DNA from 3 places in the Streptomyces sp. NPDC057900 genome. Region 1 is predicted to be linked to each of the others. Evidence: riboswitches for the same ligand, from Rfam matches in the RefSeq annotation. Region 1 holds a riboswitch; each other region holds the start of a gene.
What was found. A riboswitch is a leader RNA that binds a small molecule or an ion and turns the genes downstream of it on or off. The one in region 1 is predicted to bind thiamine pyrophosphate.
Positions count from the first base shown of each region.

Region 2: another riboswitch for thiamine pyrophosphate. It lies ahead of ACFVQ0_RS02865 (purine-cytosine permease family protein); the one in region 1 lies ahead of ACFVQ0_RS32705 (thiamine ABC transporter substrate binding subunit).
Region 3: another riboswitch for thiamine pyrophosphate. It lies ahead of thiO (glycine oxidase ThiO); the one in region 1 lies ahead of ACFVQ0_RS32705 (thiamine ABC transporter substrate binding subunit).

Region 1 is NZ_JBHVOI010000014.1:90,705-92,895, forward strand. Features, by position in the region: gene ACFVQ0_RS32705 (thiamine ABC transporter substrate binding subunit) at 1-926, opposite strand, end outside; TPP riboswitch at 1,009-1,125, opposite strand; gene rlmN (23S rRNA (adenine(2503)-C(2))-methyltransferase RlmN) at 1,167-2,191, opposite strand, start outside.
Region 2 is NZ_JBHVOI010000001.1:712,066-714,256, forward strand. Features, by position in the region: gene ACFVQ0_RS02855 (NUDIX hydrolase) at 1-108, shown strand, start outside; gene ACFVQ0_RS02860 (FBP domain-containing protein) at 159-653, shown strand; TPP riboswitch at 760-854, shown strand; gene ACFVQ0_RS02865 (purine-cytosine permease family protein) at 845-2,191, shown strand, end outside.
Region 3 is NZ_JBHVOI010000005.1:341,256-343,446, reverse strand. Features, by position in the region: gene ACFVQ0_RS21800 (NAD(P)/FAD-dependent oxidoreductase) at 1-962, opposite strand, end outside; TPP riboswitch at 1,156-1,268, shown strand; gene thiO (glycine oxidase ThiO) at 1,260-2,191, shown strand, end outside.

The DNA of each region.
Region 1 (2,191 bases):
AACTTCTTGCCGATCATGAAGTCCAGCAGGGCCTTGCCGCCCGCCTCGTTCTTCGCGCCGTCGAGCAGACCGGCGAACTCGATCTGCCGGAAGCACGTCCTGGTGGCGACCCCGGTCGGGGCGGTCTTGGGCCGCGGGTCCGCGTACAGCACCTCGACGGGCGGGCTGGAGGCGTAACTGACCACGAGCGGCCGGTCGGCCTTGGCCTTCCTGCCGCCCGCGGAGCCGGAGAACTCCTCGTTGTACGCCTGCTCCCAGCCGTCGACGACCTTGACGCCGTTGCTCTTCAGCTTCTTCCAGTAGTCCTGGTAGCCGTCCTGGCCGTAGGTGGCGACGCTGCCGAGGAGGAAGCCGAGGCCGGGCGAGGAGGTCGCGGCGTTCTCGGTGACGAGGAGGTTCTTGTACGCGGGCTTCGCCAGGTCGTCGAAGGTCTTCGGCGGCGCGAGCTTCTTGTCGGCGAAGTACTTCTTGTCGTAGTTGACGCAGATGTCGCCGGTGTCGACCGGAGTGACCCGGTGCTTCGCCGCGTCCAGCTGGACGTCGGACGCGACCTGGCCGAGGCCCTTGGCGGCGTACGGCGTGAAGAGGCCGTTGTCGAGCGCGCGCGAGAGCAGGGTGTTGTCGACGCCGAAGAACACGTCACCGCGCGGTGATCCCTTCGTCAGGATCTCCTGGTTGAGGGCGGCGCCCGCGTCCCCGCTCTTCAGGACCTTGACGGTGTAACCGGTCTCCCGGGTGAACTCCTTCAGTACGCCCTTGGACGCGTTGAAGGAGTCGTGGCTGACGAGCGTGACGGTCTTGGAGCCGGATCCCCCGGTGCCGGACGATCCGGACGACGCGTCGTCCGAGCCGCCGCAGCCGGCGAGCGCGGTCGCGCCGATCGCGGCGGCGACGGCCGCCACCGCGACCTTCTTGGTGGTGCTCATGTGATTCCTCCTGGAGATGACCAGGAAGAGACGCGGCCCTGCCCGCGCCGGTGGAGAACCGGAAGCGGGCAGGGCGCAACAGCTTGAGTAAGGTCCGAACTTCCTACCCGGAATGACCCGGGCGAGGTTCAGAGGGTCTGCGGCCAACCTGTCCTTGGTGCCGCACTCTCAGCGCTGTGGCGCTCCCCTGTCGGAATATGAAGTTGAATTCACGCCCAGGCTACACGGCCGGTTCCGGCCTCAGCGCTCGGATGCCGCGAGCTGTCCGCAGGCCCCGTCGATCTCCTGGCCCCGGGTGTCGCGCACGGTCACCGGCACCCCGTGGGCGGCGATGGCCTCGACGAACGCCTTCTCGTCCTCCGGCCGCGATGCCGTCCACTTCGAGCCCGGGGTCGGGTTCAGCGGGATCAGGTTGACGTGCACCCGCTTGCCCTTGAGCAGCCGGCCGAGCCGGTCACCGCGCCAGGCCTGGTCGTTGATGTCCCGGATCAGCGCGTACTCGATGGAGATGCGGCGGCCGGACTTCTCCGCGTACTCCCAGGCCGCGTCCAGCACCTCGCGCACCTTCCACCGGGTGTTCACCGGGACGAGGGTGTCGCGCAGCTCGTCGTCCGGGGCGTGCAGCGAGACGGCGAGACGGCACTTGAAGCCCTCGTCCGCGAAGCGCAGCATCGCCGGCACCAGGCCGACGGTGGAGACGGTGATGCCGCGCTGCGACAGCCCAAGCCCGTCGGGCTCGGGGTCCGTCAGCCGGCGAATGGCGCCGACCACGCGGTTGTAGTTGGCGAGCGGCTCGCCCATGCCCATGAAGACGATGTTGGAGAGCCGCGCCGGGCCCCCGGGGACCTCGCCGTCGCGCAGCGCCCGCATGCCGTCCACGATCTGGTGGACGATCTCCGCGGTGGAGAGGTTGCGGTCGAGACCGGCCTGCCCGGTGGCGCAGAACGGGCAGTTCATCCCGCAGCCGGCCTGCGAGGAGATGCACATCGTGACGCGCTCGGGATAGCGCATCAGGACGGACTCCACCAGCGTCCCGTCGTGCAGCTTCCACAGGGTCTTGCGAGTGGTGTCGTCGTCACAGCTGATGTGGCGGACCACGGACATCAGCTCGGGGAACAACGCCTCCGCGAGCTTGTCCCGCGACCCGGCCGGAATGTTGGTCCACTCCGACGGGTCGTGCGCGTACCGCGCGAAGTAGTGCTGCGAGAGCTGCTTGGCGCGGAACGGCTTCTCGCCGGTCGCGGCGACGGCTTCCTTGCGCTCGG
Region 2 (2,191 bases), on a different contig from region 1:
GACCCCTCGGCGCAGATCCTCGCGGCCTGGCGCCCCGACCTCGGCATCGAGCACCCGCCCGCCCATCGGCTGAGCGTCCTGCCCGAGGGTACGCAGGTGAACCCCTAAATCATTTATTCGTTTGCCTAGGGGTCGTAGGCAGAGTTAGCGTCGATGTCATGAAGGCCGTGACCGAGCAGGACATCCGCACATCGTTCGTCAACTGCTCCAAGGGGGAAGCCAAGCGTCTGCCGCTCCCCCGCGATTTCGAGGAGCTGCCGTGGGAGGATCTGGACTTCCTCGGCTGGCGTGACCTGTCCGCTCCCGGGCGCAGCTACATCGTCACCGAGTACGACGGCCGGACGGCGGGCATCACGCTCCGCTTCCCCTCCCAGCAGCGCGGCTTCCTGCACCGGAGCATGTGCTCGCTCTGTCTGACCACGCACCCCGGCAGCGGGGTCTCCCTGATGACCGCCCGCAAGACCGGGCAGTCCGGGCGCGATGGCAATTCGGTCGGCCTGTACATGTGCACCGACCTGGCCTGTTCGCTCTACGTCCGGGGGAAGAAGGCCGTGCCCTCCGGCGCCCGGTTCAAGGAGTCGCTGACGGTGGAGGAGCAGATCGCCCGCACATCGGCCAATCTTTCCGCATTCGTGGCCAAGCTCTTCAGCTGACCGGGGCCGGCCTGGTCCCGTCGGCCTGCCGGAACTCCAGCGTGAGCCGGTTGCGCACTGCCTCCCGTCGCGCTACGCGCACACGCACCCGGCTATCCTGGCCGCCACACCGGACACGGGGTGCCCCGCACAGGGGCTGAGAACACACCCGTCGAACCTGAACCAGTTAGCACTGGCGGAGGGATGTCTTCATGTCATTGCCGTATGCCCAGGACGAGCGCGCGGCCACGGACCCTCGGCCCGCGTTCGACGGGCGGATGCCCACCGCCCCCGGCGATCTGCGCGTCGAGGCGCACGGGATAGCCCCCGTCCCCGAGGACCGCCGCTACGGCGGGCCCGGCCGGCTGTTCACCGTCTGGTTCGCCCCCAACCTGACCATGACCGGGGTCTTCACCGGCACCGTCGGCATCGCGCTGGGCCTGGACTTCGCCACGGCGCTCACCGCCGTCGTGCTCGGCACCCTCGTGGGTGCCGTTCCCACCGCGTATCTGGGCACCTGGGGCAGCCAGACAGGCGCCGGACAACTCCCGCTCGCCCGGCTGGCGTTCGGCCGGGGTGTGCTGCTGCCGGGCACGCTCCAGTGGCTGTCGTCCATCGCCTGGGACGCGCTGATCGAACTGTTCGGCGGGGAGGCGCTGGCCCAGTTGTGCGGCTGGCCGTTCTGGCTGGGAGTGCTGGTCATGATGGCGGCCCAGGGCGCGCTCGGCGTCCTGGGATATGAGGTGATCCACCGGCTCCAGACTGTGATGACCTTCGTCCTCGCCGCCGCCTTCGCGGTGCTCGCCACGAAGCTGCTGGACGGGGTGCACCCCGCCGCGACCGGCACCGCGCACGGCGCGGACCGGGCGGGCGCGTTCGTCCTGACGTGCACCGTCGCCCTGAGCCTGGCGCTGTCCTGGGCGCCGTACGCCAGCGACTTCAGCCGCTATCTGCCGCGCACCACGTCGCGGCCCCGGATGTTCTGGTGCACGCTGCTCGGCATCAGCGTCTCGTTCGTGGCGGTCCAGACGCTCGGCCTGTGGGGTGCGTCCGTCTTCACCGACCAGACCGCGCACGGCATCGACACCCTGCTGGGCGGGGGCGCGCTCGGCGCGTTCGGGCTGCTCGCCGTGGCACTCGCCGCGCTGTGCAGCAACGCCATGAACGACTACAGCGGCTCGCTGGCCCTCCAGACCATGGGCGTCCGCCTGCCGCGCCCCGTCGCCGCCGCGCTCGCCGCCGCCCTCGGCTTCCCGCTCGTCCTGTGGATGCACGCGGCCGACACGACGGCCCGCTTCCAGAACGTGCTGCTGCTCGTCGGCTACTGGATCCCCGGGTTCGTCGCGATCGTGGCCGTCGACTGGATCGTCCGGGCGCGGGCGCGCGGCGGCTCCCCCGTCGACCTGGCCGCCGAGAGCTCCCGCCCCCAGCCGTGGTGGCCGGCGCTCACCGCTTTCGCCGCGGCCTTCGCCGCGGCGGTGCCGTTCATGAACACGAGCCTGTACGTGGGCCCGGTGGCGCGGGCACTGCACGGGGCGGACCTCGCCTACGGGGTGGCG
Region 3 (2,191 bases), on a different contig from region 1:
CCCGCGTACTGCACGAACCTGCCGAACTGCTCGGACCAGAAGTAGGGCACGGGGTCGTAGGCGGGCGGCTCGGCCCCGTCCGGCGAAGCCCCGATGATGTGGGCGGCCGCGGTCCGCGGCCCCTGGAGCGCGTTGTCCCAGTGGTGGACCAGCAGCCGCGCCCCGTAGCGCGCGGAGGGGAAGGAGGCGCAGTCGCCGACCGCGTACACATCGGGCAGCGAGGTGCGGAGCGCCGCGTCGGCGGTCACGGAGCCGTCGGGCCCGAGCGCGACGCCGGACCCGGCCAGCCAGCCGGTGGCGGGGTGGGCGCCGATCCCGACGACGACGGCGTCGGCCGGCAGGCTTCGGCCGTCCGCCAGGAGCACCCGGCCGGGCTCGACCCCGGCTACCCGCGCCCCGGTCAGCAGCGTGGCGCCGCTCTCCGCGTACCAGGCGGCCATCGGGGCGGCGACCTCGGCGGGCAGGGCGCCCGCGAGGGGGCGGTCCGCGGCCTCGACGACGGTGACTTCGCAGCCCGCCGAGCGGGCCGCGGTGGCGAACTCGGCGCCGATCCAGCCCGCGCCGACGACCACGACGGTGTGCCCCGCGTCCAGGACGGGCCGCAGCCGCGCCGCGTCGTCCAGGGTGCGCAGCAGATGGACCCCCGGCACCCCCTCGGAGCCGGGCAGCACGACGGGTTCGGCTCCGGTGGCGATGACCAGGACGTCGTAGGGGACGGGCCCCTGCGAGGTGTCCAGTTCGTGGTCCCCGGCACGCAGGCCCGTGACCTCGCGGCCCAGCCGCAGCTCGATGGAGAGTGCCTCGAAGTCGATGTCGAAGGCGGATTCCTCGGCCTTGCCGAGCAGCACCGCCTTGGACAGCGGTGGCCGGTCGTAGGGCTGGTGGGGTTCGGCGCCGATGAGGGTGAGGGCGCCGGTGAAGCCCTGTTCCCGCAGGGCCACCGCCGTCTGCACACCCGCCATGCCCGCGCCGACGACGACCACCCGCCGTCCGGCCCGCTCCGACTGCCGCTCCGGCCGCTCTGCCCGCTGCTGCTCGTTCACCCGACCACCTTAATCAACTGACGGTCCGTCAGGAAAGGGGTTCCTCACCGTCCTCGTACCGCCGGCCTCCTGCTTTACCCGTCCAGCGGGGCTGGGTCTAGGGTGGCCCACGTAAAAGACTCGCGGGAGCCCGGACGTACCGGGCTGAGAGGGAGGCTGGGCGGCCTCCGACCGTACGAACCTGATCCGGGTCATGCCGGCGAAGGGAGGGGCTGGATGCCCACGCCTGTCCACCGCGCGAGCGGGTACGAGGTCCTCGTCATCGGGGGCGGCGTCATCGGGCTGGTCACCGCCTGGCGGGCCGCGCAGCGCGGTCTGGCCGTCGCGGTCGTCGATCCCGATCCCGGCGGCGGGGCCGCCCGGGTCGCGGCCGGAATGCTGGCCGCCGTCACCGAGCTGCACTACGGCGAGGAGATGCTGCTGGGGCTCAACGTCGCCTCCGCAGCGCGCTATCCGGCGTTCGCGGCCGAGCTGGAGTCGGCGAGCGGGCAGGACATCGGCTTCCGCGCCTGCGGCACCCTGGCCGTCGCGCTGGACACCGACGACCGCGCCCATCTGCGGGAGCTGCACGAGCTGCAGCGCCGCTCCGGGCTGGAGTCGCAGTGGCTCACCGGCCGGGAGTGCCGGCGCCTGGAGCCGATGCTCGCGCCGGGCGTACGCGGCGGGCTGCGGGTCGACGGCGACCACCAGGTCGACCCGCGCCGGCTGTCCGCCGCGCTGCTGACGGCCTGCGAGCGGGCCGGGGTCGTCTTCCACCGGCAGCGGGCCGAGCGGCTCTCGGTGGTGCGCGACCGGGCGACCGGTGCGGTACTGGCCGACGGTACGCGGACGGAGGCCGATCAGGTCGTGCTCGCCGCCGGCAGCCTGAGCGGCCGGCTCGCGGGGGTGCCGGACCACGTCCGGCCGCCCGTCCGCCCGGTCAAGGGCCAGGTGCTGCGGCTGACCGTACCCACCGCGTACGCCCCCTTCCTCAGCCGCACCGTCCGGGCCGTGGTCCGGGGCAGCCACCTCTACCTCGTGCCGCGCGAGAACGGCGAACTGGTGGTCGGCGCCACCAGTGAGGAGATGGGCTGGGACACCACCGTCACGGCGGGCGGGGTCTACGAGCTGCTGCGCGACGCCCACGAGCTGGTGCCCGGCATCACCGA